DNA from 3 places in the Streptomyces sp. NPDC127197 genome. Region 1 is predicted to be linked to each of the others. Evidence: riboswitches for the same ligand, from Rfam matches in the RefSeq annotation. Region 1 holds a riboswitch; each other region holds the start of a gene.
What was found. A riboswitch is a leader RNA that binds a small molecule or an ion and turns the genes downstream of it on or off. The one in region 1 is predicted to bind cyclic di-AMP.
Positions count from the first base shown of each region.

Region 2: another riboswitch for cyclic di-AMP. It lies ahead of ACFVJQ_RS39665 (peptidoglycan DD-metalloendopeptidase family protein); the one in region 1 lies ahead of ACFVJQ_RS12930 (M23 family metallopeptidase).
Region 3: another riboswitch for cyclic di-AMP. It lies ahead of ACFVJQ_RS19630 (transglycosylase family protein); the one in region 1 lies ahead of ACFVJQ_RS12930 (M23 family metallopeptidase).

Region 1 is NZ_JBHXVG010000006.1:324,850-334,651, reverse strand. Features, by position in the region: gene ACFVJQ_RS12950 (MFS transporter) at 1-1,298, shown strand, start outside; gene lhgO (L-2-hydroxyglutarate oxidase) at 1,384-2,595, shown strand; gene trmB (tRNA (guanosine(46)-N7)-methyltransferase TrmB) at 2,874-3,764, shown strand; gene ACFVJQ_RS12935 (PrsW family intramembrane metalloprotease) at 3,814-5,142, shown strand; gene ACFVJQ_RS12930 (M23 family metallopeptidase) at 5,261-6,307, opposite strand; cyclic di-AMP (ydaO/yuaA leader) riboswitch at 6,319-6,476, opposite strand; gene ACFVJQ_RS12925 (PP2C family protein-serine/threonine phosphatase) at 6,669-7,901, opposite strand; tRNA gene ACFVJQ_RS12920 (tRNA-Met) at 8,076-8,149, opposite strand; gene ribA (GTP cyclohydrolase II) at 8,225-8,860, opposite strand; gene ACFVJQ_RS12910 (MarR family winged helix-turn-helix transcriptional regulator) at 8,983-9,495, opposite strand; gene ACFVJQ_RS12905 (dihydrofolate reductase family protein) at 9,578-9,802, shown strand, end outside.
Region 2 is NZ_JBHXVG010000048.1:38,809-48,610, forward strand. Features, by position in the region: gene ACFVJQ_RS39650 (Glu/Leu/Phe/Val dehydrogenase dimerization domain-containing protein) at 1-1,068, shown strand, start outside; gene ACFVJQ_RS39655 (TetR family transcriptional regulator C-terminal domain-containing protein) at 1,123-1,740, shown strand; gene ACFVJQ_RS39660 (SGNH/GDSL hydrolase family protein) at 1,858-2,643, opposite strand; gene ACFVJQ_RS39665 (peptidoglycan DD-metalloendopeptidase family protein) at 2,858-3,862, opposite strand; cyclic di-AMP (ydaO/yuaA leader) riboswitch at 3,867-4,024, opposite strand; gene ACFVJQ_RS39670 (alpha-galactosidase) at 4,332-6,401, opposite strand; gene ACFVJQ_RS39675 (tyrosine-protein phosphatase) at 6,605-7,402, shown strand; gene ACFVJQ_RS39680 (DUF6126 family protein) at 7,422-7,541, opposite strand; gene ACFVJQ_RS39685 (helix-turn-helix domain-containing protein) at 7,538-8,161, opposite strand; gene ACFVJQ_RS39690 (aspartate aminotransferase family protein) at 8,222-9,649, opposite strand; gene dxs (1-deoxy-D-xylulose-5-phosphate synthase) at 9,646-9,802, opposite strand, start outside.
Region 3 is NZ_JBHXVG010000011.1:164,605-174,406, reverse strand. Features, by position in the region: gene ACFVJQ_RS19645 (DUF501 domain-containing protein) at 1-401, opposite strand, end outside; gene ACFVJQ_RS19640 (septum formation initiator family protein) at 421-897, opposite strand; gene eno (phosphopyruvate hydratase) at 991-2,271, opposite strand; gene ACFVJQ_RS19630 (transglycosylase family protein) at 2,625-3,320, opposite strand; cyclic di-AMP (ydaO/yuaA leader) riboswitch at 3,325-3,493, opposite strand; gene ACFVJQ_RS19625 (transglycosylase family protein) at 3,676-4,674, opposite strand; gene ACFVJQ_RS19620 (cytochrome P450) at 4,872-6,152, opposite strand; gene ACFVJQ_RS19615 (nucleoside triphosphate pyrophosphohydrolase) at 6,231-7,286, opposite strand; gene ACFVJQ_RS19610 (SurA N-terminal domain-containing protein) at 7,351-7,995, opposite strand; gene ACFVJQ_RS19605 (protein kinase) at 8,139-9,623, opposite strand; gene ACFVJQ_RS19600 (hypothetical protein) at 9,662-9,802, opposite strand, start outside.

The DNA.
Region 1 (9,802 bases):
ACGACAAGACGTCCGTGGCGCGCTGGGTGTCGAAGGGCATGGTGCCGCAGGGTGCCGCACCGCACCTCATCGCGGCCGCCATCGGCCAGAAGCTCGGCCGCCCCGTGCCGTTGCACGAGATAGGCCTGGCGGACGCGGACCCCGCACCCGAGGTGGGCCTCGCCTTCCCCCGGGACGTCGGGCAGGCGGTGAAGTCGGCGACGGAGCTGTACCGCCTCGACCTCGCCGGCCGCCGGGCAGGCTCCGGCGGCATCTGGCAGTCGCTCGCCGGATCGTTCGCAGTGAGCGCGTACGCAACGCCCGCCTCACGGTGGCTGATAACCCCGGCCGACAGTTCGGTCGCGCGGGACGCGAACCCCGCCGAGGGCTCCGGCGCACCGCTCAAAGTCGGCCACAGCGACGTACAGAAGCTGCGGGAGGCCGCCGAGGACGCCAGGCGCTGGGACTCCAAGTACGGGGGCGGCGACTGGCGTTCGTCGATGGTGCCGGAGTGCCTGCGCGTGGAGGCGGCCCCGCTGCTGCTCGGCTCGTACTCCGACGAGGTCGGCCGCGCCCTGTTCGGCGCCTCCGCCGAACTCACCCGCCTCGCCGGGTGGATGGCCTTCGACACCGGCCAACAGGAGGCCGCCCAGCGCTACTACATCCAGGCCCTGCGCCTGGCCCGCGCGGCGGCCGACGTCCCCCTCGGGGGATACGTCCTGGCGTCCATGTCGCTCCAGGCCACCTACCGCGGCTTCGGCGACGAGGGCGTCGACCTCGCCCAGGCGGCGCTGGAGCGCAACCGGGGACTGGCCACGGCCCGCACCATGAGCTTCTTCCGGCTCGTCGAGGCACGCGCGCATGCGCGCGCGGGTGACGCCCAGGCGGCCGGAGCGGCCCTGAAGGCCGCCGAGGGCTGGCTGGAGCGGTCCCGCGAGGGCGACAGCGATCCGTCCTGGCTCGGCTTCTACTCCTACGACCGTTTCGCCGCCGACGCCGCCGAGTGCTACCGGGACTTGAAGGCACCCCGCCAGGTCCGCCGCTTCACCGAGCAGGCGCTGTCGAAGCCGACGGAGGAGTACGTCCGCTCCCACGGCCTGCGGCTCGTCGTCTCGGCCGTCGCCGAACTGGAGTCCGGAAACCTGGACGCGGCCTGCGAGCAGGGCGTGCGGGCGGTCGAGGTCGCCGGGCGCATCTCCTCCGCACGGACCACCGAGTACGTGAAGGACCTCCTGCACCGTCTGGAGCCGTACGGCGACGAGCCGCGCGTGGTGGAGCTGCGGGAGCGGGCCCGCCCGCTGCTGATGGCACCGGCCTGAGGCCGAAGGGCCGGCGGAGGGCCCGCCCGGGTTTGAGCGCATTGTCAGTGGCGCAGTGCACTATCGAAGCCGGGAGGTGGAGCAGGTGCGGAAGATCGCCTACGACTGCGACGTGCTGGTGATCGGCGGCGGGATCGTCGGTCTGTCGACGGCGTATGCGATCACACGTGCCGCACCGGGCACGCGCGTGACGGTGCTGGAGAAGGAGCGGGGCCCGGCCCGGCACCAGACGGGGCGCAACAGCGGCGTCATCCACAGCGGGATCTACTACCGCCCCGGCTCCCTGAAGGCGCGGTACGCGGTGCGGGGCGCGGCCGAGATGGTGAAGTTCTGCGCGGAGTACGGCATCGCGCACGCCGTCACCGGCAAGCTGATCGTCGCCACGCAGCGGGCGGAGCTGCCTCGGCTGCACGCGCTCGTGCAGCGCGGCCGGGAGAACGGCATTCCGGTACGGGAGCTGGTCGCGGCGCAGATCGCGGAGTACGAGCCGGAGGTGCGGGGGCTGGCGGCGATCCACGTCGGTACGACGGGCGTCTGCGACTTCGCCGCCGTGGCGCGGCAGCTGGCCGAGGCGTCTGGGGCGGAGATCCGGTACGGGGCGCAGGTGCTGCGGGTCGACCGGCGGGCGGGGCTGGGCGTCGCCGTGCTGACCGCGGACGGGGCGGTCGTGCGGGGAAGGGTGCTGGTGAACTGCGCCGGGCTGTACTGCGACGAGATCGCGCGGATGACCGGGGACGACCCGGGGATGCGGATCATTCCCTTCCGGGGCGAGTACTACGAGCTGGGGCGGCCGGAGCTGGTGCGGGGCCTGGTCTATCCGGTGCCGGATCCGGCGTTCCCGTTCCTCGGGGTGCATCTCACGCGCGGGATCGACGGAGGTGTGCACGTCGGGCCCAACGCCGTGCCGGCGCTCGCCCGCGAGGGCTACGGGTGGGGGGTGGTCCGGCCTCGGGAGGTGGGGCTGGCGCTGAGCTGGCCCGGGGCGTGGCGGATGGCGCGGCGGCACTGGCGGTACGGGGGTGGGGAGGTGCGGCGGTCGGTGTCGAAGGGGGCGTTCACCGAGGCGGTGCGGAGGCTGTTGCCGGCGGTGACGGAGGGGGATCTCGTGCCGGCGGCTTCGGGGGTGCGGGCGCAGGCGGTGCTGCGGGACGGGACGCTGGTGGACGACTTTCTGATACGGGAGGGGGAGCGGGCCGTGCATGTGCTCAACGCGCCGTCTCCTGCGGCTACGGCGTCTTTGCCGATTGGGCGGGCGGTGGCTCGGAGGGTGCTGGCGGTGTTGGGTGAGGTGGGCTGAGGGGGGTGCAGCTGAGCAGGGCTGCAGCTCGGCGGGGTTGTACGGGAACCGGCGTTGCGGCTGAGCGGGGGTGGGGTGCGCAGCCCGGCGTTGGCGGGGTGCCGCCCGCGCCCACCCTCCCCCACTCTCGGCTTCGCTCGAGCGGGGGGACCCCCATCGCCCTGGGGGTCCCCCCTCTGGGGGAGGCACGATTGCCCGCGGACTGACGGAAGCGTGGCGCCGCCCGCAGCCTGACGGGGGCTGCCCGCGGCGAGACGGGGGCTAAAATCGACTCCACTGTGTCTGACTCCCTCCACACCCCCGAAGCCCCCCACCCCACCCCCGGTGTCTCTGTTCGGCGTACGCGGGGGAAGGGGGAGCCGCGGTTTCCTGATGGGCCCAAGGCGGATCCTGCGGGGTCGCACTTCGAGCGGCGGATTCGGAGTTTTCAGCCGCGGCGGAGCCGGGTGACCGCCGGGCAGGCCGACGCGTTGCAGCGGCTGTGGCCCAAGTGGGGACTGGACATCGACGGGCAGCGGGTCATCGACCTGACGGAGCTGTTCGGCAACGCCAACCCCGTCGTGCTCGAGATCGGGTTCGGGATGGGTGAGGCCACCGCCCGGATGGCCGCCGCCGACCCGGACACCAACATCCTCGCCGTGGACGTCCACACGCCGGGCCAGGGCAATCTCCTCAACCTCGCCGACCAGTCCGGCCTCACCAACATCCGCGTGGGCAACGGCGACGCCATCATCCTGCTGCGCGAGATGCTCTCCCCCGACTCCCTCGACGGGCTGCGCGTCTACTTCCCCGACCCCTGGCCCAAGAAGCGGCACCACAAGCGGCGCCTGATCCAGCCGGCCTTCCTCACGCTGGCCGCGACCCGGCTCAGGCCGGGGGCGATCGTGCACTGCGCGACCGACTGGGAGCCGTACGCCGAGCAGATGCTCGAGGTCCTCACGGCGCACCCCGCCTTCGAGAACACCCAGCCCGACGGCGGTTTCGCGCCACGCCCCGGCTTCCGCCCGCTCACCCGTTTCGAGGGCCAGGGCCTGGACAAGGGTCATGTCGTGAACGACCTGCTCTTCCGCCGCGTACAGCACGAGCAGCACCCCGCAGAGCACGAAGAGCACGCACAGCACGAAGAGCACCACCAGCAGGACCACGACCAGTCCTCCACCGGCGCCTGAGCCCTCACGCCCTCGCGGGCGGCGCCCCTGCCTCGTTAGGGTCAATGCCGTGGCCACCAGTCCCCCGTACCCGACGCACCCCAGCGTTCCCACCGGCGGCGCACTGCGGCGGCATCCGCACTGGTGGCAGCGCACATGGGTGCGTTACGGCGCGCTGATCACCCTGCTCGCGATCTCCGGCCTCGTCATCCTCGCCCTCGTCCGCGAACAGACCGGAACCGAGGGATTCCTGGTCGGCCTCGGCCTCGCGATCCTCCCGGTACCGCTCCTCATAGCCGCCTTCCGCTGGCTCGACCGCGTCGAGCCCGGCCCCTGGCGCAACCTCGTCTTCTCCTTCGCCTGGGGCGCCTGCGCGGCGGCGCTGATAGCGATCGTCGCCAACAGCTTCGCGACGAGATGGATAGCGACGGCGACCGCCGATCCGGCGAGCGCGGACACCCTGGGCGCCACCGTCATAGCGCCGATCGTCGAGGAGTCCGCTAAGGCGGCCGCCATACTCCTGCTCTTCCTCTTCCGCCGCCGGGACTTCACCGGGATCGTCGACGGTGTCGTCATCGCCGGGGTCACCGCGACCGGGTTCGCGTTCACCGAGAACATCCTCTACCTCGGCACCGCCTTCGGCACCGACCAGCTCACCGGCGGCAGCGGCATCGCCTCCGTCACGGCGGCGACCTTCTTCGTCCGCGTCATCATGTCGCCGTTCGCGCACCCCCTCTTCACCGTCCTCACGGGCATCGGCTTCGGCATCGCGGCGCTCGCCGGGCAGCGCCAGCATCTGCGGCGCGTACTGGTGCCGCTGTCCGGGCTGCTGCTCGCGATGGGCATGCACGCCTTCTGGAACGGCTCGGCGACCTTCGGCAACTTCGGATTCTTCGCGGTGTACGGCGGGTTCATGGTGCCCGCGTTCGGACTGCTGACCTGGCTGGTGATCTGGACCCGGCAGCGGGAGCTGCGGACCGTGCGCGAGGAACTGCCGGCCTATGTCGCCGCCGGCTGGCTGGCCCCGGCCATGCCGTTCGCCCTGGGTTCGATGCGGGCGCGCCGACTGGCCAGGGAGTACGCCGGGCACCACCTGGGGAAGCCGGCCGCGCGGGCGGTGGCGCAGTACGAGGCGTACGCGACGTCGCTGGCGTTCCTACGGCATCGCGGGCGCCGGGGCCGGGCCGGCGCGGACTTCGTCGTACGGGAAGGCGAACTGCTGCGGGAGCTGTGGAGCCGACGGCAGGTGGCGCGGCCGGCGCTGGAGTATGCGGCGCGGGTGACGGCTCCGCCGGTACCGGTGGCTGTGCCGCCCTGGCCGATGGCGGCACCGTATCCCGCATACCAGCCGTATCCCACGTACCAAGGGCATCCCGCGTACAACCCGTATCAGTCGTAGGGGCGCGCCACCAGCGCCGTGAGGCCCCGGCAACAGCCGTTCCGCACGCACCGCGAACCGGCAGCCCTGACGTCGGGGGGTTGCCGTCAGGACCGCCGGGGTTCGAAAGGAGCGGCTGTCAGGGGTTGAGGCCCTTGCTCTGCAGCCAGGCCAGCGGGTCGATGCCACTGCCCGCGCCGTCGGGGTGCACCTCGAGGTGCAGGTGAGCCCCGGTGACGTTGCCCGTGGCGCCCACGCGCCCGATGACCTCGCCCGTGGTGACCTTCTGGCCGACGCTGACGTTGATGGAGGACTGGTGGGCGTACCAGATCTCGGTGCCGTCATCGAGGGTGAGGACGGTCTTGTAGCCGTACGACCCGTTCCAGCCGGCCTCGGTGATCGTGCCGCTGTGCACGGCCTTGAGCGGCGTGCCCGTCGGCGCGGCGAAGTCGAGGCCGGTGTGGTAGCCGGAGGACCACAGGGCACCGGCCTGACCGAAGCTCGAGGTGATGGTGTACGAGGAGGTCGGCAGCGCGTACTGCTTGGCCAGCTGGGCGAGGCGCTCGGCCTCGGCCTTCTGGCGGGCCTCCTCCTCGGCCTTCGCCTTCGCGGCGGCGGCCTTGGCCTCGGCCTCCTTCTCGGCCTTGGCGGCGGCCTCGGCGGCGGCCTTCTCGGCGGCGGCCTTGGCAGCGGTGGCGGCCTTGGTGTCGACCTGGTCCTGCTGCTGCTCGGCCTGGGCGATGATGCGGGCGCGCAGCGCCTCACCGGCGTCGGTGGTGCCCTGGGCGGTGTCCGCGGTGGTCACGCCGAGGCTGCTGAGCGGAGCGGTGGCGGTCTCGTCGGAGGTGTCGGAGTCGGCGGAGTCGTCGGAGATCAGCGTGCCCACGGCCGGCAGGTCGGGCATCGAGATCGACACCGGCGGCTTGCCGGTCTGCGCGCTGGCCATGCCGCCCGCGCCGACCGCGGCTATGACGCCGACGCCGAGAACCGTGGAACTGCGGGCGAGTCCGCCGCCGCGCTGCTTGGAGACGCGATGCCGGCCGCGTACGGGACGGAGGGACTCCGCGGTGGGGTTCCACTCCTCCCAGGGGCCCTCGTCGGTGCGCTGCCCGCCGTAGACGACGGTGTCGCCGGAGCGCTGGGCCGGCACGAAGGGGGCTTCTGGGGCAGGCCGGTTGGACGCCACGTAGGCGTACTCCTTTCCTTCCTTCTCGCCTACCGGGTTAGCTGACGGGTTCGGAGCAGGAAGGTCTCCTACGCGCGTAAATCAGCCGTGTTGCCACGGCGACCTACCCGCGATTCACCCCAAGTTGGTGGTTCCCCGGTTCCCTTGCGGGATTCGGCGCGTGCGCACGGAGCCGACTCTTGTGACGGCTGGGACGACCGCGCTGCGTTATCGGACGTTAATAGAAGCGGGGCATGAATTCCAAGCGGTTCCACTTGATCTTTAACGATTTCCGGCCGGACGTACAGGGCCATGAGCGGAGAAAATCGGGCGAGTTGACCACTACTCAAGGGCTTCACAGTTTCTGACCGTGTGTCAGTTGTTATGCGGAGGGCGTTCGTCCGGTCACGTCCGGTGACGGTCGTCGTACGGCAAGCAGAGCCATGTCGTCGGTCATCCCGCCCCCGGAGTGCCGGCGCACTTCTTCGGCCAGGGCGCGGAGCAGCTCGCCGGGCCCGCGGAAGGTGCGGCCCGCCAGCCGCGCCGCGGGGTCGTAGAACCTGCCGTGCGCGTCTCGGGCCTCGGACAGGCCGTCGGTGTGCAGCAACAGCGTCGCCCCGTCCGGAAAGCGGGACTCCTCCACACGGGCCGGCCCGGCGCCCAGATCGCCCATGCCGAGCGGCAGCGCGGGTTCGCGGGCGGGCAGCGGGCGTACGGTGCCGTCGGCACACAGCAGCAGCGGCGACGGATGACCGCGGTTGAGGATCCGTACGACCCCGTCGCCGGGCGGCAGCTCGGCCAGTACGGCGGTGGCGAATCCCTCGGTGGCCTCGACGCCGTCGCGCCGCGCGGCCTCGCGCGTCAGCGCCCGCTCCAGCCGCTCGGCGACCCCCTGAAGCGTCGCCTCCTGCTCGGCGGCCTCCCGGAACGCCCCGATGACCACGGCGACGGCCCCCACCGCGCCCATCCCCTTGCCCCGTACGTCGCCCACGACGAGGCGTACGCCGTGCGGGCTGTCCTGCACCGCGTACAGGTCGCCGCCGATGAAGGCGTCCGCCTGGGCCGCCTCGTAGCGTGCCGCGATGTCGAAGCCGCCGATCCGGCCGAGGGGTTCGGGCAGCACCGCGCGTTGGGCGGCCTCGGCGATCTTCCATGCCGAGTCGAGCCGGGCGTGGCTGCGGCGTACCAGCACATTGATGAGCACGGCCAGCACGGCGACCGTCGCCACGGTGACGAGCTCGGTGAGCGCGTCGACGCGCAGCACCGTGCCGTACCGGATGTGCAGCCCGAGCACGACGGCGACGGACGCGATGCCAGTGAGGATCGTGGCCCGCCGGGACAGCAGCGGGGCGGCGACCAGGGGTGCGGCGGTGAACAGAGGGACCGCGGTGTAGGGGCGGGGCGTGACGTAGTCGTAGACGCCGCCAATGACGAGCAGCAGCGCAGGGAGCACCCGGACGAAGGTGCGCGCGTAGGAGATCCGCCGCGTCTCGCTCCGGCCGGCCTGCAGGTACGCGGCTTCGCCGTCGAGCCCGCGGCCGGGGACCGTCTCCTCAGGCAACCGCCCGCCCCCTCGGGTGTACGGCACCTCTCCTTCAGCCTCCGCAGGCCGCACCCTCGTCTCCCGCCACGCACGTCCACGCACCGCCTCGTCCGTCCAGGGTTTCCGGAGCGGGGGCGGGGGGCGAGCCGGAGGGGCCGACCGGATGACATGCCGGTGACCCTCGGTCATGTCCGGTAACGCCTGAGGCCGGAATCCATGAACTGGATTCCGGCCTCAGACCTTCAGTAGCGGGGACAGGATTTGAACCTGCGACCTCTGGGTTATGAGCCCAGCGAGCTACCGAGCTGCTCCACCCCGCGTCGTTGTGACTCCAGTGTACGCCATCCGCGGGGCCGGTCGCGCCAGGGTTTGCGTCCGCCCGGCGACACGGCCGTTCAGCCCGCGTTCAGCTCGGTCAGCCGGCCGAGCGGCAGGGTGTGCTGCGTCTGCAGGACCTTGGCGCGCAGGTAGCGGACGTTGTGGGCGGTGGTGAAGACGCCCGTCGGGATGCGGTCGCGGACCGTGAGGCCCAGGGTGCGCAGCTGGTCGGCCTTGTCGGGGTTGTTGGACAGCAGGTCCAGGTCCGTGACGGACAGGGCCTGGAGCATCTGGGCCGCCGACGTGTAGTCGCGGGCGTCCTCCGGGAGGCCGAGGGCGGTGTTCGCCTCGTAGGTGTCCAGGCCCTGGTCCTGGAGGGCGTAGGCGTCGAGCTTGTTGTAGAGGCCGATGCCCCGGCCCTCCTGGCGGAGGTAGAGCAGGACGCCGCCACGGGCCGCGATGCGCTCCACCGCCTCGCGCAGCTGGGGGCCGCAGTCGCAGCGGGCGGAGCCGAAGACGTCGCCGGTCAGGCACTCGGAGTGCAGCCGGACCAGGGGCACGGGGCCGGGGTCGCCGAGGACGACGGCCACGTGTTCCTGGCCGTCGGTCAGGCCGTGGAAGGTGACCAGTTCGGCGTCGACGCTGTAGCCGTCGTGGAAGCGCAGCGGTACCCGGACGCGGGCGCGCGGCGTGGCGGCGGGGAAGTCGGGCATGCGGGCCTCCGATTCCGTTCAAGCTGTTTCAGTTTTGAAGCAGCCTCTCGATCAGGGACCCTACCCATGCTTGAAGTTTGAAGCAACGCGGATGAGGGGGGACTCGCGATATGTGACGCGGCTCACGAACAAGGGGAGGAGCGGCGCAGCCAGGGGACATCGGTGGGCGCGCTCTGCGGGTCGTCGCCCTGGAGGGCCTGCGTGACGCCCGTGAAGATCTCCTCCAGCTGGCCCACCTGCTGCGGGGTGAGGTGGTCGAAGAGCAGGGCACGGACCGTCTCGACGTGCCCCGGCGCCGCACGCTCCAGGACGGCCGCCCCCTCGTCCGTCAGGGCGGCGACGGTGCCCCGCTTGTCCCACCGGCATTCCTCCCGCCGCACCAGACCGTCCTTCTCCAGCCTGGTCACCGCGTACGTCAGCCGACTGCGGGTGATCTTCAGCCGCTCCGCGAGATCGGTCATGCGCAGCCGGCCCTCGTCGGCCTCGGAGAGGTTGGCCAGGATGGAGTAGTACAGATGCGGCATGCCGGCCTCCTGCTGGAGCTGCCGGTCGAGCGCATCCTCCAGGAGGTGGGCGGCCGCGATGTACGCGCGCCAGGCGCGCTGCTCCTCGGGGGTGAGCCAGCGAGTCGTCATGCGACCAGTGTAGGTTTGCTTAAAACTTGAACCAAGCCCGCCGTCTCCGGCCGTCCCGGCCGTTTCCCAGATGGGTGCGCCGATGCCCTTGCCTCACGTCCTGCTGTCCGCCGCCGTCTCCCTCGACGGCTACCTGGACGACACCGGCCCCGAGCGCCTCCTGCTCTCCAGCCCCGCCGACTTCGACCGGGTCGACGAGGTACGGGCATCCGTCGACGCCATCCTGGTCGGCGCCGGCACGATCCGGGCCGACAACCCCCGGCTACTGGTCAACTCGCCCGAGCGGCGCGCCGCCCGCGTGGCCGCC
Region 2 (9,802 bases), on a different contig from region 1:
CGCGCGGGCTGCACGGTGGACGAGGTCACCGGGCTCGCGCGCGGCATGACCGTGAAGGAGGCGCTGCACTACAACCCCGAGGGCCGCTACGTCCCGCTCGGCGGCGCCAAGGGCGGTATCGACTGCGACCCGCGGGACCCTGAGGCGTACGGAATCCTGGTGCGGTACCTGCGGGCCGTGCGGCCGTACGTCGAGAGCTGCTGGACCACGGGCGAGGACCTCGGCCTCACCCAGGACCTCGTGGACCGGGCCGCCACCGAGGCGGGGCTCGTCTCGTCGATCCAGGCCGTGTATCCGCTGCTCGACGACGAGGCCACCGCCAGGCAGAGGCTCGCCGACGCGTTCGCGGTCGAGGTGGACGGCATCGGGCTCGACGAGCTGGTCGGCGGCTGCGGGGTTGCCGAGTCGCTGCTCACGGCCCTCGACCGGGCCGGAGTGCCGTATGCCGGGACGCGGGTCGCCGTACAGGGGCTGGGCACCATGGGTGGAGCCACCGCACGGTTCCTCGCGCGCGCGGGTCTGACGATCGTGGCGGTCGCCGACATCAAGGGCACCATCGCCAACCCCGACGGGCTCGACGTCGACGCGCTGCTCGCCGCGCGGGACGCGTACGGCGTGGTGGACCGCGGCGTACTGCGGCCCGGGGACCGTGAACCGGCCGGTGACGCCTGGCTGTCCGCCGACGCGGAGGTGCTGGTGCCGGCGGCAGTCTCCTACGCGATCGACACCACGAACCAGGACCGGATCACCGCCCGCTGGATCGTCGAGGCGGCCAACATGCCCGTACTGCCGGAGGCGGAGGAGCTGCTGACCGCGCGCGGAGTCACGGTCCTGCCGGACGTGGTGGTCAACTCCGGGACGAACGCCTGGTGGTGGTGGACCCTCTTCGGCGACATCAGCGCCGACGCGGACGAGGCGTTCACGTACACGCGCCACTCGATGCGCGCTCTCGTCGACCTCGTCCTGTCCCGCGCGCAGACCGACGGCACGACACCACGGACCGCCGCGCACGCCGTCGCGGCGGCCCGGCTCCCGGTACTCGCGGAACGCTACGGCTGGTACCGGTGACGGCCGCACGCGCGCGCGTGCGCACCGATGTGCGACAGGGCCTAGGGTGAACGCGTGGCGAGAGTGCGGTTGAGCGTGGCGGAACGGCGCGAGGAGTTGTTGCGCGCCGCCGTGGAGCAGATCGAGGCGCGGGGTGTCGCGGCGGTCCGGATCGCCGACGTGGCCTCCACGCTCGGCGTGAGCAACGCGCTGGTGCTCTATCACTTCTCGACGAAGGAGAAGCTCGTCGCCGCCGCGTTCGCATACGCCGCCGAGGACGACCTGGCCCAGCTGAGCAAGCTGCTCGGCCGGCGCACGACGGCGCTGCGCCGGCTGCGGTCGGCCGTGCGCTGGTACGCCCCGACGGGCCAGGCCAAGGGCTGGCGGCTGTGGATAGAGGGCTGGGCTGCCGCCCTGCGTGAGCCGGCCCTGCAGGAGGTCACCCGGGACCTCGACAGGCGCTGGAAGGCGGCGATCGCCGAGGTCATCGCCGAGGGCGTGGCCGCCGGCGAGTTCCGCTGCCCGGACCCCATGGGCGCGGCGCTGCGGCTGACGGCCCTGCTCGACGGCCTCGCCGTGCAGCTGACGTCGTATGCGGGCGCGGTCTCCCGCGCCCGGGCCCAGGAGTGGGTCGACGAGGCGCTCGCCCGCGAGCTGGGACTGACTGAGGTGCCGTCGGCCGGGCGGTCGTGAGCCGTCCGCGAGGACCAGGTTGCGGTTCATGGCGTACGCCCGCCCGCGCCGGACGCGGGCCGGTCCGACGTAGGCGATCGGAACGACCCGCTCCCTGGCGTCCGCCACGGATGTGCCTCAAGCCACCGACGCGATCCGCATCCTGATGTCGTCCGGCGACAGCGTCCCCTTCGCCGTCACGTGGTCGCCCGACGACTCGCCGCGCAATCGGCGGCCGATCCACGGCACCAGGTACTCGCGCGCCCAGTGGACGTCGTCCCGCCGGACGTCGAGCGTGCCGCGCGGCGGAAGTGGCGGCCAGGGCTGCTCCGGATCGGCGGGGACGGCGAGGCCGAGGACCTGACCGGCCCGCAGCGCCACGCGCGTGTGCCCCTCGGGCGAGAGGTGCAGCCGGTCGTCGTCCCAGGCCCTGCGGTCCTGAACGGACCTGAGGGACCACAGGTCGAGCACCGGACAGCCGTACCGGTCGGCGATGGCCCGCACATGCCCGTTGTAGGTGGCGATCTTGCCGCGCAGGTGCTTCAGCAGGGGTACGCCCCGGGTGTCGAAGCCGGTCGTCACCATCACCGTGCCCGCGACGGCCGTCAGCGCGGCGATCGCCCGCTCGAAGCGCTCGGCGACGTCGTCCGGGTCGGTGCCGGGCCGGAGGATGTCGTTGCCGCCGGCGCAGAACGAGACCAGGTCCGGCGCGAGTTCGACGGCCCGCGGAAGCTGGTCCGCCACGATCTGGTCGAGCAGTTTTCCGCGCACGGCGAGGTTCGTGTACTGGAAGTCGCCCTCGGCTCGGCGGTCCGCGAGCAGTACGGCGAAGCGGTCGGCCCAGCCGACGAACGCCCCGTCGGGGCCGGGGTCGCCTACGCCCTCGGTGAAGCTGTCCCCCACCGCCACGTACGACCCGATCACTGATCTGCTGTCATTCTTCGAATCGTCTGCCACGTCGGGACATGATTCCGCGTCGAATGTGACCTACGCGACCGTAGGAAGGGGTTGACGGGCGGTGAGATAAGCCACTGCCAAAAGGTTGGTCAACTGCGGAATAACCCCTGCGTCCGCACACCGCCGAAGGCCGGACCCGGGGATCGGGGTCCGGCCTTCGGCGGTGTGCGAGGCGCGTGCGTCAGCCGACGGAGACGCCGTGCGAGCGGAGGTACGCGACCGGGTCCACGTCCGAGCCGTAGTCCGGCGTGGTGCGGATCTCGAAGTGCAGGTGCGGGCCGGTCGAGTTGCCGGTCGAACCCGAGAAGCCGATCTGCTGGCCCGCGGTCACGGTCTGGCCGCTGGAGACGGACAGCGAGGACAGGTGGGCGTACTGGGCGTAGTAGCCGTCGGCCAGCTTGATGACGACCTGGTTGCCGTACGCACCGGCCCAGCCCGCGGAGACGACCGTGCCGGCGCCCACGGCCTTGAGCGGGGTGCCCGTCGGGGTGACGAAGTCGACGCCGGTGTGGTAGCCGCTGGACCACATGCTGCCCGCCACCTTGTAGGCGGTGCTGACGGCGGCGCTGTCCACGGGGGCGGAGAAGCCGGTGGAGGTGCCGGCGGCGCTCTGGGTGGCCGTCGACGCGTTCGACGAGGAGGACTCGGCGGACGACTGGTCGGACGACTTCGCCGAGGACTCCGTCGAGTTCGTCGACTTCGACGCCTCGGACGACTCGGACGCCTCGGACGACTCCGACGAAGAGGAGGAAGAGGGCGAAGTGGACGACGGCTTGTCCGTGCTCGCCGCGGCCTTCTTGCCGATCGTGAGCTTCAGGCCGGGGTGGATCAGCGACGGGTTGTCGCCGACTGCCTCACGGTTGTCCTGGTAGAGCTTCTGCCAGCCACCGCTGACGTTCTGATCCTCGGCGATCTTCGCAAGGTAGTCGCCGATCTTCACCGAATAGGTCTTCACACCGGCGTTCTTCGCGGCGGACTTCTTTTCGGCGGCCTTCTTCTGGGCGGCGGCCTTCTCTGCGGCGACCGACTGAACGGCGTTTTCCGGAGCGGACTGCGCAGTGGCAGCATGGGCGCCGGCGGCCCCCATCAGAGGGAGGGCGAGTGCGGCGCCACCGGTTCCGGCAATGGCGATGGAACGGGTGAAACGCTGGGTCTTCGGACGGCGGTGCTTACCCTTCGCGGGCATGGCGAATTCCTCTCCGGCGCCTGCGAGGTGAGCTGTCGGGTGCGGGCTGGAGATGCCCGGCCGCGCCGAAACGCGGCTGTACCCCTAGCCGTTCCGGAGACCGGAACAGGCATTTGTACCTGTGGGTCCCCCGCTCCTGCCGTACACGGGTGAGTTTGCGCGGGCACCGGGCGGCGGCAGGATTAGGCGTCCGCCCGGATCGGTGTGGAACGTAAGCGAACAAGACGCAACGGGACAAGCAAGAGGTTCCGCACGAACGCCTACTTCTTGATCAGTTCACCGAATTCACGGTCACCCTCCGTGAATTCCGGAACCGTCACGTTCCGCAAATGCCCTTGAAAAGCGCTTGAATTACGTGGACATGACGAGCGACTCACGGTCACGGATATGACGCTGCTCACGTGACATCGCTCCAGGTTCCTTTATTCCCGAGCGAGTTGGAATGAAGAGGCTAATTCGGACAGAAGAGTCAGATGCGGCGCAGTCGGAGAACCGTCGCATCGAGGTCACCTCGCAGTCCGGTGCGCAGTCCGCGGTGCAGCAGTACGGCACCTCGGTGCACTTCGCCCGTTTCGCGGCATTCATACGACGCGGTGGGGTCGAGACCGCGCAGCCGCAGCGCCGGGACGGGTTCCCCGTAGCTCTGCGCCTGAAGCCAGGCGAGTACGACGGCCTCGTCGCCGCGTACGTACTGGACGGCGCTCAGCCCGCCCCGTGGCGGCCGCAGCCGGTGGAGGTCCCCGCGCTGCACGAGTGGCCGGATCTCCTTGTAGAGCGCCACCCAGTCCCGGGCCTCCGCGAGCTCCTCGTCGGTCCACCGAGTGAGGTCGCCCCCGACGCCGAGCACCCCGGCCATGGCGCTGACGAAGCGGAAGCGCAGCGAGCTGATCCGGCCGTTGAGCTGGGTGTTGGGGCTGTCGGTGACCCAGGCGGCCATCACGCGCGCGGGGTGGATCTGACTGAAGCCGTCCTGGATGGCGAGCCGGTCGAGCGGATCGGTGTTGTCGGAGGTCCACACCTGGTCGGTACGGCTCATCACACCGAGGTCGATGCGACCGCCGCCACCCGAGCAGGACTCGAAGGCGACACCGGGATGAGCCGCCCGCAGCCGGTCCAACAGGGCGTACACGGCGCGCACATGGTCGACCCACAGCCGCTGCGGATATGGCTCACCGGGCCAGCCGGCATCGGTGAAGCAACGGTTGAAGTCCCACTTCACGTAGTCGATCGGGGCGCTGGACAGGAGCCCGTGCAGCTGCTCCCAGAGGTAGTCCTGCACATCCTCCCGCGCAAGGTTCAGTACGAGCTGATTGCGAAGTTCTGTCCGCTTTCGCCCCGGTTGGAACTGCACCCAGTCCGGGTGGGCGCGGTACAGCTCGCTGTCCGGGTTGACCATCTCGGGCTCGACCCAGATCCCGAACTGCATCCCGAGCGCGTGCACGTCGTCGGCGAGCGGCTTGAGCCCGGCCGGGAAGCGGTCGGGGTTGGGTGTCCAGTCGCCGAGCCCGGCGCGGTCGCTGGTGCGCGTCCCGAACCAGCCGTCGTCGACGACGAACAGCTCGACGCCGATCGCCGCGGCCCGCCGGGCGAGCGCCCGCTGCTGCTCCTCGCTGATGTCGAACTCGGTGGCCTCCCAGGAGTTGAACAGCACCGGCCGGTCCCGCTCGGCGTCCGGAATGACGTAGGCGCGCTGGTAGGCGTGCCAGGCGCGGCTGGCACCGCCGAAGCCGCCGTCGCTCCAGAGGCCGGCGAAGACAGGGGTGGTGAAGGACTCTCCCGCCGCCAGCCGCAGCAGGCCGGAGTCGTCGTAGCCGGCTCCGCCGGTGATCTGCACGCGCGCGTCCGACAGTTGTGCGACGGCGATCCGCCACGAGCCCGACCAGGCGAGGGCGCAGCCGTAGACCTCGCCGCGCTCCTCGGTCGCGTCGGTGTCCAGCGCCACCCACGGCAGATGCTGGTGGCCGGTGTGTCCGCGGCGGCTGCCGATGACCTTCTCACCGTAGGTGAGGGGGGAGCGCACGAGCCGGGACTCCGCGGCCCAGCGGCCGTGCAGCTGGGACAGCCGCCATGTGTCGCGGTCCGGGAGGGTCCAGGTCGCGGAGTCGGCACGCAGCAGCTCGGCCTCGGGCCCGTCGTTGTGCACGGTCACCCAGCGCTCCACGACGTCATCACGCATCCGGTAGTGCAGGGTGATCGCCAGCCCGGTGTCGCGGAAGCGCAGCCGCAGCTCCTGGTCCGCGGCCTCATGGGCCTCGAAACCCCACTCGGTGCCGCGCCGCTCGTCGGTGCGCACGGACAGGGCGGGCCGCACGAAGCGAGGGCCGCCCTCGACGGGATACTCCTCGCGCCCGTCGAGCGGCGACTCGAAGGGCCAGTAGTCCGGCAGGGGGCGCACGGCGAGGGCCTCGGCGTCGGCGAGCGCGATCCGCGGGCCCCAGTGCAGATGCAGCAGCTCGTCGTCGTCGGTGAGGTGGACGGCATAGCTGCTCGTGGGCCCCGACAGCAGCCACGTACGCCCGTTCTCGGCGATCTCCAACATCAGGCCCTCACAGATTCCGACAGCTCCACTCAAGCACCAACATCATCAAGGGCCGCGGGCGTCCGGGGCAACGCCTGTGGACAACTCGTCCGACGGGCTGTGACCTCCTTTGGACAACTCATTGCCCCAGGAATCCATGTCGTATCGTCGACTGCGTGCCCGTCGACGAGCCGCGCCGACGGGGCCGATGGGAGGGAGCCCCCGTGACGCAGCAGGTGCCGTCGACCGAGCCCGAACTGGCCGGAGTGCGCAACTTCCGTGACGTCGGCGGCCTGCCGACGGAGGACGGCCGACGGGTGCGGTACGGGGTGTTGTTCCGCAGCGGTCACCTCGCGCACGCCACCGACGAGGACGCCGAGTTCCTCGGCTCCCTCGGACTGCACACGATCTTCGACTTCCGCAACGCGGCGGACCAGAAGCTCGAGGGCCCCGACGTCGAGCTGCCGGGCGTGCGCAATGTGAACCTGCCGCTGACGGACCCCGCGGACGGTGCCGAGTTCTGGAAGATGGTCCGGGACGGCGACCTGGACCAGCTGCGCACGATCCTCGCGGACGGCAAGGCGGCGAACCGGATGATCACCTCGTACCGCGCGATCATCAAGGAGCGCACGACCGAGCACTCCCAGGTGCTGCACGCACTCGCCGAGGACAGCGTCCCGGCCCTGATGCACTGCGCGGCGGGCAAGGACCGCGCCGGCCTGTCCATCGCCGTCACGCTGCTCGCCCTCGGCGTGGAGCGCGAGGCCATCCTCGCCGACTACCTGGAGTCGAACGCCAAGCACCGCCGCTACAAGGTGCACCGCAGCAGCACCTCCGCCTCGGCCTACTCCCCCGAGGTCATGGAGCTTCTCAGCCCTCTCTTCGACGCGCGTGCCGAGTATCTGACGGCGGCCATCGAGACCATCGAGGAGACGTGGGGCGGCGTCGACACCTACCTGGAACAAGGGCTGGGGGTCGCCCCGGAGACCCGGGACCGGCTGCGCGCGCGACTGCTCGACTGAGCCGGACCCGAGTGCGGCCCTACTTCGCCCCCACCTCGAAGAGCAGGTAGAGGAAGGCGGCGAAGACATGTCCCGCCACGATGTAGATGAACAGCCGGACCCAGATGGCCCGCGGGAACTTCTGCTCGATGTCGCTCATGGCGTTTCTCCCGTGAGGGGGCCGAGGCACAGCGCGGCCGTGGGGCTCTGCAGCAGGGTGTGGACGAAGAGGAGCTCGACCCCGTCGGGGTCCTGGGCGGCGATGCGGTGCGGGGTCAGCGAGTCGAAGTGAGCACTGTCCCCCGGTGCGAGCAGGTGCGCGGTGTCCCCCAGGCGCAGCCGCAGGCGGCCCTTGAGGACGTACAGCCACTCCTCACCGGGGTGCACGCGCACGATGTCGCCCTGCGAGCCGTACGGCACCTGGACGCGCAGCGCCTGCATGCCGCGGCCGGGCGCGCCGGCCTGCCAGTACGTCCAGCCGCCCGCACCCGTCGGCTCCATGTCGGCCGCGCGCACGACGGCGTCCCGGTCGGCTACCGTCTCACCGAGCAGCTCCGAGACGGTCGTACCGTATATGCGGGCGAGCGCGAGCAGCATCGGCAGCGAGGGCTGACGCTGCCCGGTCTCCAGCCGGGAGAGATGGGCGGGCGAGAGTCCGGCGCCGCGGGCGGCGGCCTCCAGAGTGCGGCCGGCCCGCCGGCGCAGGGCGCGGAGCTGCGGGGCGACCACCGGCAGACCGTCGGCCGGCTCGGCCCCGGGCTCGGAGGCGGAGGAGTTCATGCCTCCATTCAGCCGAAGGCTTGCCCAGTGGGCAAATTTCTTGCCTATAAGGCAAAAATGCTATCGGTTGGCGACCGCCTGCTTCACCAGCGTCTTCCCGAAGTCCCACACCAGCCCGCCGCCGTTGTGCGCGTCGTCCATCACGGCTGTGAACGCGTCGACGAACCGGTCCACCTCCCGCTCGCCGATGATCAGCGGCGGGATCAGCTTGATGACCTCCAGATGGTCGCCGGAGACCTGGGTGAGGATCCGGTGTCGCTGCAGCAGCGGTACGACCACCATCTGCGCGAACAGCCCCTTGCGGGCGGCCTGCAGCATGGCCCAGCGGCTGCGCAGCTTCAGCGACCGGGGCCGGCCGAACTCGATGCCGATCATCAGTCCCCGGCCGCGGACGTCCGCGAGCATCTCGTACGTGTCGGTCAGCGCCGCCAGCCGGGACCTGAGCAGCTCGCCGGTGGTACGCACGCCCGCGACGATCTGCTGGTTCTCCATCACCGACAGCACCGCCAGGCCCGCCGCCATGGCCTGGGCGTTGGACCCGAAGCTGGCCGAGTGGACCAGCACCCGGTCCATCGACGAGTAGACCTTCTTGAAGATCCAGTCCCTGCCCAGGGTGGCGCCCACCGGCACATAGCCGCCCGAGAGGGCCTTGGCCACGCACACCAGGTCCGGCTCGACGCCCTCCTCGTGCTGGTAGGCGTAGAAGTCGCCGGTCCGGCCCAGTCCGGTCTGCACCTCGTCCGCGATGAGCAGCGCCTTGTGCCGGTGGAGCAGCTCCTGGGCGGCGCGCAGATAGCCGGGCGGGGCCTCGTGCACGCCCTTGCCCTGGATGGGCTCGACGATCAGGGCGGCGACGTCACCCCGTTTCAGTTCCCGGGCCAGGGCGTCGAGGTCGCCGAGCGGCACGGCCGTGTCGGGCAGCAGCGGGGCGAAGCCGTCGCGGAAGCCCGACTCGCCGTTCACGGACAGCGAGCCGGTGGTCAGTCCGTGGAAGGCGTGCGTGCAGTACAGGATCCGCGGCCGGCCGGTGACGTACCGGGCGAACTTCAGTGCCGTCTCGACGGCCTCGGTGCCGCTGTTGCCGAAGAACACCCGGTCCAGGTGCGGGCTGTGCGCCAGCAGCCGCTCGGCCAGCAGGCCGGGCAGCGGCTGGCAGTCGAAGCGGGTGAGGTCGGCGAGCCGGGCGTCGAGGACGTCGTGCAGCGCCTTGCGGACCACGGGGTGGTGGCGGCCCAGGCCCATCACTCCGAAGCCGGCGAGCATGTCCAGGTAGTCGTTGCCGTCCGCGTCCCAGAAGTAGGCGCCCTCGGCCCGCTCGTAGACCTTGTCGAAGCCGATCGTGTGCAGCATGCGCGGGAGCTGGTGGTTGAGGTACCGCGCGTGCAGCTCGTAGCGCTCGGCTCCGCGCTGGGCCAGCAGCGCACCGAGGTCGAACTCCTTCTCGGGCCCCGACTCCGGCGGCTGGGACGCGGATTCCGCGCTTGTCATGGCTGAGTCTCCTTGGACAGCTCTTCCGTCACAGCCGTCTCCCCGGACAGCTCCGCGTGGAGGTCGGTCTCCTTGGACAGCTCCTCCTTGACGGCCAGGCTCGCACTGATCCGCCCGGCGATCTCGACCGGCGTGAGGCCGATGTCGGCCAGT
Region 3 (9,802 bases), on a different contig from region 1:
TGCAGGCACTTCACCCGGTCCGGCATGCCGCCGGCGCTCGGGAAGCCCTTCAGCTCCTCGATCTCGTCCCGGCGCCGGATGTAGTCCTCGTGCGCGGCGCGGTAGGCGGCGGCGAGCTCGGGGTCGGTCTCCAGGCGGGCCGTCATCTCCTTCATCACGCCGTTCGCCTCCAGGGTGCCGATCGCCGAGGACGCCTTGGGGCAGGTCAGGTAGTACAGCGTCGGGAAGGGCGTGCCGTCGGGCAGCCGCGGGGCCGTCTCCACGACGTCCGGCTGCCCGCACGGGCACCGGTGCGCGATGGCGCGCAGCCCGCGCGGCGGCCGGCCGAGCTGCTGCTTGAAGGCCTCGACGTCCGCGTCGGTGGGCTCGGTGCGCGGGGTGGGCGGCGGGGGGGTTTCCATGACGTTCTTTCTCTTGTGGTCACTGGTCGGAGGCGTCGGACTTGTCGACGCCGTCCCAGACGTTCGCGTACCAGGGGCGGTCGGCCGCCCCGGAGTCGGCGTGCGACTGCTCGGCCGCGTCCGGGTCGATCACGACGTAACCGGTCTCCCCCGGCATCACATAGTGCAGTCGCTCCCGGATCTGCTGCTCCGCGTACGCGTCGTCCTGCCAGCGTGCCTTGAGGTCGCGCAGTTCCTCGACCCGCTGCCGGGCCTGTTCCTGCTGCCGCTGGAGGTCGGCAATGTCGGCGCGCTGGGCGACGTACTGCCTTATCGGATAGGCGAGGGCGACCACCAGCGAGCAGACGACGAGCGCGAGCAGCGCTGCGCGGCCGGTCAGCCGGGAGCGGCGGGCCTGGCGGCGGGTCTGGGAGCGGTAGACGCGGGCGGCCGTCTGCTCGCCGAGCAGCCGGATCCTGGTCGTGGTGGAGAAACGGTCCCGGTCCCTGGCGGCCATCTCCCACTCCCGTCACACACGCGCGTACGTCCCCGCACACGGTACGGGACCGAGTACGGGGACGTACGTACGACGCTTCCTACAGGGCCCTGCTCAGCCCTTGAAGCGGGGGAACGCCGAGCGGCCGGCGTACACCGCGGCGTCGTCGAGGATCTCCTCGATGCGCAGCAGCTGGTTGTACTTGGCGACGCGCTCGGAGCGGGCCGGGGCGCCGGTCTTGATCTGGCCGCAGTTGGTGGCGACGGCCAGGTCGGCGATGGTGACGTCCTCGGTCTCGCCGGAGCGGTGGGACATCATGCACTTGAAGCCGTTGCGCTGGGCGAGCTCGACGGCGTCCAGGGTCTCGGTCAGCGAGCCGATCTGGTTGACCTTGACCAGCAGGGCGTTGGCGGCGCCCTCCTCGATGCCCTTGGCCAGGCGCTCGGGGTTGGTGACGAACAGGTCGTCGCCGACGAGCTGGACCTTGTCACCGAGCTTGGCGGTGATGGTCTTCCAGCCCTCCCAGTCGTCCTCGAACAGCGGGTCCTCGATGGAGACCAGCGGGTAGGCGTCGACCAGCTCGGCGTAGTACTCGGTCATCTCGGCGGCCGAGCGCGCCTTGCCCTCGAAGAGGTAGGAGCCGTCCTTGTAGAACTCGGACGCGGCGACGTCGAGCGCGAGGGCGATCTGCTCGCCGGGGGTGTAGCCGGCCTCCTTGATCGCCTCGAGGATGAGGTCGAGGGCCTCGCGGTTGGAGCCGAGGTTCGGGGCGAAGCCGCCCTCGTCGCCGAGGCCGGTGGCCAGGCCCTTGCTCTTCAAGACCTTCTTGAGGGTGTGGTAGACCTCGGTGCCCCAGCGCAGGGCCTCGGAGAAGGACTCCGCGCCGATCGGGGCGATCATGAACTCCTGGATGTCCACGTTGGAGTCGGCGTGCGAGCCGCCGTTCAGGATGTTCATCATCGGCACCGGCAGCAGGTGCGCGTTCGGGCCGCCCAGGTAGCGGAAGAGCGGCAGGTCGCTGGCCTCGGAGGCGGCGTGCGCAACGGCGAGCGAGACGCCGAGGATGGCGTTGGCGCCGAGGGAGCCCTTGTTGTCGGTGGCGTCGAGGTCGAACATCGCCTGGTCGATCAGGCGCTGCTCGGTGGCGTCGTAGCCGACCAGCTCAGGGCCGATCTGCTCGATGACGGCCAGGACGGCCTTCTCGACGCCCTTGCCCTGGTAGCGGTTGGGGTCGCCGTCGCGGAGCTCGATGGCCTCGAAGGCGCCCGTGGAGGCGCCGGACGGGACGGCGGCACGACCCGTGCTGCCGTCGTCGAGGCCGACCTCGACCTCGACCGTGGGGTTGCCTCGGGAGTCCAGGATTTCCCGGGCTACGACGACGTCGATGGACGGCACGAGCATCTCCTTCGTGGATGTGACGCGGTTTAGCAGGACCGCAGCGGCTCTGCGAGATGAGCCTAACCGGCTCCGTGGGATCGGCCAGCCGGTCGCCCACCCCGTGGACGAAACCGATCGTAAATTGTTTCCGAACGGAACAAAGACGGTTCCTCAAGAATGAGGGCCCGAGCGAAGAACGAGGGCCCCGAGCGAAGAACGAGGCGCGAGCGGTGACACAAAAGACCCGCCCCGGCGCGTACGGGGGAACACGCACCGGGGCGGGGCCCGTGGGGACGGGGGACCCTCACGGGGGTCTGCGAAGCCCGGATCACTTCAGGTCAGGCGAAGCTGCCGACCCGGGTGGATCCGGATCACTTCAGGTGCAGCTGCTGACCCGGGTAGATGAGGTCGGCGTCCTCGACGATGTCCTTGTTCAGCTGGAACAGCTTCTCCCAGCCGCCCTTGACGTCGTGCTCCGCGGCGATGGTGCTGAGGGTGTCGCCGGTGACGACCTTGTACTCGCCGTCGCCCTTCTCGACCTTCTCACCGGTCGGGGTGGTGACGGTCTTCTGCGCCGGGCGCTCCTGCGAACGGGAGGCCGGCTGCTGCTCGGTCGAGCGGGTGGTGGTCTCGGTGCTGCTCTGCGAGGAGCCCTCCGGGGAGGAGTCACTCGCGCCACCGCCGGTGTACGTGGCGTTCGACAGGCCCGTGCCGCAGTGCGGCCAGGCACCCTTGCCCTGACCCGCGAGCACCTTCTCGGCGATCTGAATCTGCTGCGCCTTGGTGGCCTGGTCGGCCGTGGCGGCGTACTGCGTGCCGCCGTACGCGGCCCAGGTGGAGGCGGAGAACTGCAGACCGCCGTAGTAGCCGTTGCCGGTGTTGATGGACCAATTGCCGCCCGACTCGCACTGGGCGACGGCGTCCCACTCGGAGGCGGTGGCGGCGGAGGCACTGCCGGCCGCCATCAGCGGGGCGGCGACGGCGGCGGCGCCGGTGACGCCGACGACGGCTATGGCGCGAGCGGCCTTGGACGGACGACGGTGCTTGCCCTTGCCGGAAAACAGCATGGAGAGATCCCCTCACCGACGCCTGCGAGGTGAGCTGTCGGGTTCGGGCCGGTTGAGTTGCCCGGCCACGCCCCTGTGGGGAGGCGTGACTTCACCCCAAGCCGTACCGGCTCAACTGTCCGGTGCGGCGCTTACCTTGGGTCCCCCGCTCCTGCCTACGGCGCTTGACGCGACGACTGTTCCCGAACGGCCGCTGGCAGGATTCGGCGTTGCGGCAGCCGGGGCTCGCGTTGGCGAGCGGTCATGACCGTAGACACGCGATTGGCGGAATTTCAAAGAGGATCAGGGCCTCTGAGACTCATCCCACACTTTCACCAAACCGGACATTAGGCGCGAAGCATGACGTGAACTCCCGCTACTTTTCGCCCGGTTCGACCCCGACATCCAGCGTCTGACCGGGGATGATGTGGTTGGGGTCGGCGCCGACGATCTCCTTGTTGTCCGCATAGAGCACGGACCATCCCCCTTGGACGCCAAGGGAGTCGGCGATGCCCCAGAGGCTGTCCCCCTCGCGCACGGTGTACGACCCGTCGGCGGCATCGCGCGCGGAGGCGCTGTCGCGCGAGGCGTGGCGGCCCGAGGACTCGGTCGTACGAGCGCCGGTGGCATCCTCGTCGGCGCTGTCGCCGCGATGCTTGCCCGTACCGGTGTCGACCAGACCGGAATCACCTTCAGTCTGCCCCGAGTTGTCCGATTCGGTGGCCTTCGGGGCCGCTGTGGGTGAGCTATCGGATTCCTGAGAGTTGTCCGGGGTGGAGTCGGTGGGCGTCGGGCTCGCGGAACCATCCGTCGCATTCGATGACGAGTCAGACGACGGGGATGACGCGGTGGATTCAGGCGAAGACTCTGCCGAATCAGACGAATCGGACGAGCTGGAGGAACCAGACGAGTTGGACAAGCCGAGCGAGTTGCGCAGGCTCTCGGAAGTGTCCGACGAGGTGTCACCGGCCACGCCCGTGTCCACGTCGGCCGAACCCTTGTCGGCGTTGAGACCGGCGGTGAGCCCGCAGGTGCCCCATGCGCCCACACCCTGGTCCGCGAGAATCCGCTCGGCGACGGCAATCTGCTGCGAACGGCTGGCCTGGTCGGCGCGGGCCGCGTACGCGAGGCCGCCGTACCGCTCCCAGTCCTCCTGGGACAGTTGCAGCCCGCCGTAGTACCCGTCGCCCGAGTTGGCGCTCCAGGAGCCGCCGCTCTCACACTCCGCCACCCGGTCCCACGTCGTGCCGCTGGCCGCGCTCGCGCCGGTGGCGCCGAGGAGTGGGATGGCGATGGCGGACCCGGTCACGCCGGCCGCGACCACGAGGGCCGGAGCCTGGCGGGGGCGACGGTGACGACCGTTCCCGGAGAGCATGCGGGGACCTTTCACGAGACAGCAGTGACCGGCGCGGCGACTGGTGTTCGACGTCGCGCTGCTGGGTGAACGTATCGGCAGTCGATCACTTGTCACAAGTTAATGCCGCGCAGATCACGTGAAGATCACAGAGTTGAGGTCGTGTCACGTTTTCGGTGCCGGAGTGGAGGATTCCGGCCGAATCCGGGGAGCTGCCATTACGAAATGGGCGTGAACTCCACGGGCAGCGTGCGCAGTCCGCGCATGATGAGGCCGCCGCGCCAGCGCAACTCGCCGGGGTCCACGGCCAGTCGGAGGTCCGGGAGGCGGGTGAGGAGGGTCGCGAGCGCGGTCTGCCCCTCCAGGCGGGCGAGCGGGGCGCCGAGGCAGTAGTGGATGCCGTGCCCGTAGCCGAGGTGCTGGTTGTCACGGCGGGCGAGGTCGAGGGCGTCCGGATCGGCGAACCGCTGCGGATCCCGGTCCGCGGCAGCGAGTACGACGAGCACGGGGTCGCCGGGCGCGATGTCCTGCCCGCCGATGGTGAGCGGCTGGGTGGCGAACCGCCAGGTGGCCAGCTCCACCGGGCCGTCGTAGCGCAGAAGTTCCTCGACCCCGGTTTCCAGCAGGCCGCGGTCGCCGGTGGCAAGGGCCTGCTGGAGGCGGGTGCGCTGTTCGGGGTGGGTGAGCAGGGCGTAGGTGCCGTTGCCGATCAGGTTGACGGTGGTCTCGAACCCGGCGAACAGCAGGATGAACGCCATCGCCGCGGCCTCGTTCTCGGTGAGGTGCTCGCCGTGGTCGGAGGCGCGGATGAGGCCGGAGATGAGGTCCTCGCCCGGGGCCGGTTCGGCGGAGAGCGACTCGCGCTTGCGGTGGATGAGGTCGGCAAGATAGCCGCGCATCTTCTTCACCGACCGCGCGACCCCGCCCCGCGGCCCTCCCCCGTGCCGAATCATCATGCCCGCCCAGTCCCGGAAGTCGTCCTGGTCCTCGCGGGGGACGCCGAGCATGTCGCAGATGGCGTAGATGGGGAGCGGGAAGGCGAACTCGTGGATGAGGTCGGCGGAGCCGTTGCGGGCGAACCGGTCGAGGAGGTCGTCGGTGAGCTCCTGCACCCGGGGCGCGAACTCGGCGACGCGGCGGGGCGTGAAGGCCTTGGAGACGAGCCGGCGGAGGCGGGTGTGGTCCGGCGGGTCGATGTTGAGCAGATGCGTCATCAGCTCCGCCTTGCGCTCACCGGGGATACCCGTTTTGCCCTTGGCGTGCGCGGGCTCGTCGTGGTGCGCGGGGTTCTTGCTGAGCCGCTGGTCGGCGAGGGCCTGCTTGGCGTCGGCGTAACGGGTGACCAGCCAGGCCTCCACACCGCTGGGGAGCCGTGTCCGGTGGACAGGGGCGTGCTCACGGAGCCAGGCGTAGGCCGGGTAGGGGTTGGTGGCGAACTCCCACGTGAAGAGCTCGGGGGCGTCCTGGTGGGGGCTCGGGCGGTGGGGCTGGCTGCTCACCCGTTGACGGTATCCGGAGGCGGAGGGACGGGTGACATCGGTCGCCGGTCGGCATCGGTCGCCGGTCGGCGGGTGACGTCAGTCGCCGGTCCCGGCTGTGTCGGAATCCGTCCGCTGTCCCCCGCTCTCGGCCTCCTGTCCCCGGCTCTCGGTCTCCCTGATCGCATCCCGGTACGCCCGCGCCGCCGCCCGTAGCGCCGCTTCCGGGTCGACGCCCTCCGCCTCGGCCCGCATCGCCAGCGCCAGCAGCTCGTACCCGACGCCCTCGGTCTTCGGCAGGGGCACCTCCAGACCCGCCGTACGCACCCGGGACGCCAGCTTCGCCGCGAGGGCCAGGCCCGGCTGGTGCAGGGGGATGCCCTCCGTCACCGACGTCCGCCGCTTCTCCTGCGCCTTCGTGCGCAGCCAGTGCTCCTTGACCTCCTCGGGCGTCGAGGCCGTCTCGTCCCCGAAGACATGCGGATGGCGGTGGATGAGCTTGGCGACGATGCCGGCCGCCACGTCGTCGATCGAGAAGGGCGCGTCCGGGTCCTCCTCGGCTATCCGGGCGTGGAAGACGACCTGGAGGAGGACGTCACCGAGTTCCTCGCGCAGCTCCTCGCGGTCGCCGTCCTCGATCGCCTCGACGAGTTCGTACGCCTCCTCGATGCCGTACTTCGCCAGGCCCTGGTGGGTCTGCCGGGACGACCACGGGCATTCGGCACGGATGCGGTCCATGACCTGCACCAGGTCGAGGAGGCGGGCGCCCGGCAGGTCGTAGGAGGCGGGAAGCAGCTCCAGCTCCGGCATGCGGACGCGTCCGGTGCCGGCGAGGCGGGCCAGGCCGTCGGTCAGCGCGGGCTCGCCCTCGCCCGTGGCGACGACCACCACGGTGTGCCCGTCGGCGCACACGTCGACCAGTTCCTCCGCGGTCGGGGACTCCTCGGCCACGGGTATCCCCGCCTCGCGCAGGTACGGCAGCTGCGGATGTGCCCCGTCCGCGCAGAGCACCCGGTCGGCGGTGCGCAACGCCTGCCACGCCGGCCAGGAGAGCAGGCCGGGCGCGACACGGTGACTGGTGGTGAGCAGGACGATCCGGCCGGGGATGAGGTCGGGGCTCGTGTCCGGGGCGCCTTCGAAGCTGGTTGCGTTCACGATCCGAACGTAACCCACGCCGCCGACAAGCCCCCGAGTTGTCCACAGGCAGGCCGCCGTACCGTTACGCCGGCTGCTGCGCCTGCGCCGTCGAGACGTCCCGTACCCACGGCGCCTGCTGGTCGACGCGGCTGCTCCGCTGGACGTCCCAGGTGCCGTAGCGCGGGTTGAGGTCGACGTTCAGCTTCTCCGAGGCCTTGGACAGGGCGTTCCAGAAGGCCGGCTGGCTGGTGTCGGTGCCGAGCTTCGCGGCGAGCTTCTGGGCCTCGAGCTGGAGACGGAGGTTCTCGTCCAGCCGCTCCGGCGCAATGCTGTACTGCTGCAGCCAGGCCGTCCGAAGCGCCTTGGGGCCACCGACCTGCTCCTCCAGGCCGGCCCGCATCTCCTGGACCTCCTTGCGGCTGACGGTGATGCCGGCGTCCTGGGCGGCGCGGTGCAGCACCCGGTCCAGGACCATGTTGTGCAGGGTGTCGCGGGACAGGGTGCCGGTGTTGGCGATGGCCTGCGCGTACTGCGCCTCGTCGTTCACCGCCGCCCGCTGCGCCGCGCGTACCTCGTTCACCCGGCTCTCGAGCTGGGACACGGTGATCCGCTGACCGCCGACGACGGCCGCCGCACCGGGGTGCGCATCGTTTCCGCAGGCGGTGAGGAGGGGGGCCACGGCGATCGCGGCGGACAGGAGGAGCGCGGTGCGACGACGGCGGTGCAAGGAAACCTCCCGAGGAGATTGTGCGACGGTGCACAAAGTCTTGCGGTGATCGATAGTAGGCAGCGGCCCAGCTTTGGCCAACCCATTCGACCAACGATTCACCAGGACTTCGGGCACCGCCGCGCCACCCGGCCGCAGGAGGACTACCCGCGTACCTGGCCCAGCCACTGCAGCGTCCGGCGTACCTCGACCGCCAGCGGATGCCCGGGACCGTTCAGCCGTTCCACGTCGTGCAGGAGCCGGGCCAGCGTGTCGTGCGCGGCGGCGCGGTCGCCGACGGCGAGGAGGAGGTGGCCGATGCGGCGGCGTACGTCGTGGGAGAGCTCGGGGTCGCCGGAGACGTACTGGTTCTCGTAGTACGGCAGCAGTGCCCGGTACGCGGCGAGCGCCGCCGCCGGTTCGCCGAGCTGTTCGAGGCACTGGGCTGCCTCGTAGCGGAACCGCAGGGACTGCGGGTCGGCCTGGCCGGCCTCGGCGGCACGTTCGTCGGCGAGGCGGCGCAGTTCGGGGAGCGCACGCCGGTACTGGCCGTCGTCCATGAGCGTGGCCGCGTACTGCTTGCGCAGGGTGCGGACGACCGGTGAGTGCTCGCCGTGCTGCTGCGCGGCGGCGGGCAGGATCGCGCCGAGGATGTCCACGGCCTGGGTGATGCGTCCCTCGCCCAGGAGACGCTTGACCTCGTCGACGGCGCTCGCGACGTCCGGCTGCTCGGCGACCGGCGTGACGGGGGCGGGCTGGGGAGCGGGCGTGCGCGCGCGGTCCGGCCACGGGGCGTGAGGGCGCAGGAAGGGGCGCGTGGGGTCGAGGGGCGCCCCGGTGGGTGTGCCGCGCGCGGGCAGGAGCGGCGCCAGGTCCTCGTACACCTCCTGCGCGGAGGCGGGCCGGTGCTGCGGGTCCTTGGCGAGCAGGCGCAGGACGAGGGCTTCGAGCGCCTCGGGAACCTCGGGTCGGGTCCGGCGCACGGGCAGCGGCGGCTCGTACAGGTGCCGGTGCAGCACGCCGAGCGCCGTGGAACCCGCGAACGGGACGTCGCCGCTGAGGAGTTCATGCAGGAGTACACCGAGTGCGTACAGGTCCGTGTACGGGCCGACCGCGCCGCCCATCGCCTGCTCGGGCGCCATGTAGGCGGGCGAGCCGATGGGGGAACCGGTGTGCGTCAGGCGCGTGGTGTCGGTGTCCATGACGGAGGCGACGCCCAGGTCGAGGACGGTGACCGTGCCGTCCTGCTTCACCATCACGTTGCGCGGCTTCAGGTCGCGGTGCACGATCGGCACCGCGTGCACGGCGCTCAGCACGGCGCACAGTTGCGCAGCGACGGCGACCGCCCACTGCCACGGGTACGGGGTGTGTTCGGCGAGATGGTCGGAGAGGTCGGCGCCGTCGACGTACTGCATGACGAGGAACAGCTCCTCGCCCGCACTGCCCGCGTCGTGCACGGTGACGAGCCCGGGGTGGTCGACCTGCGCGGTCACCCGGCACTCGCGCACGAAACGGCGGCGCAACTCGTCGGCCTCCTGCCCGGCCACCTTGTCGGGGCGCAGCAGCTTCACCGCCACGCGCCGGTCGAGCCGCTGGTCGTAGGCCGTCCAGACCTGGCCCATGCCGCCCTGTCCGATGAGCGTGGCCAGTTCGTAGCGGCCGGCGACGACGCGTGCTGTCGTCACGGTCACCGTCCGCCCTCGTGGTTGCCGTCGGGCCGGCCCTCGCGCTGACCGCCCTGCTTGCGCAGGTAGTCGCTGAGCTCGTCGAGTTCGGCACGCACCTGGTCGATCCGGGCCGGCGCGGGGCGCTGGGGCGGCGGGGCGGG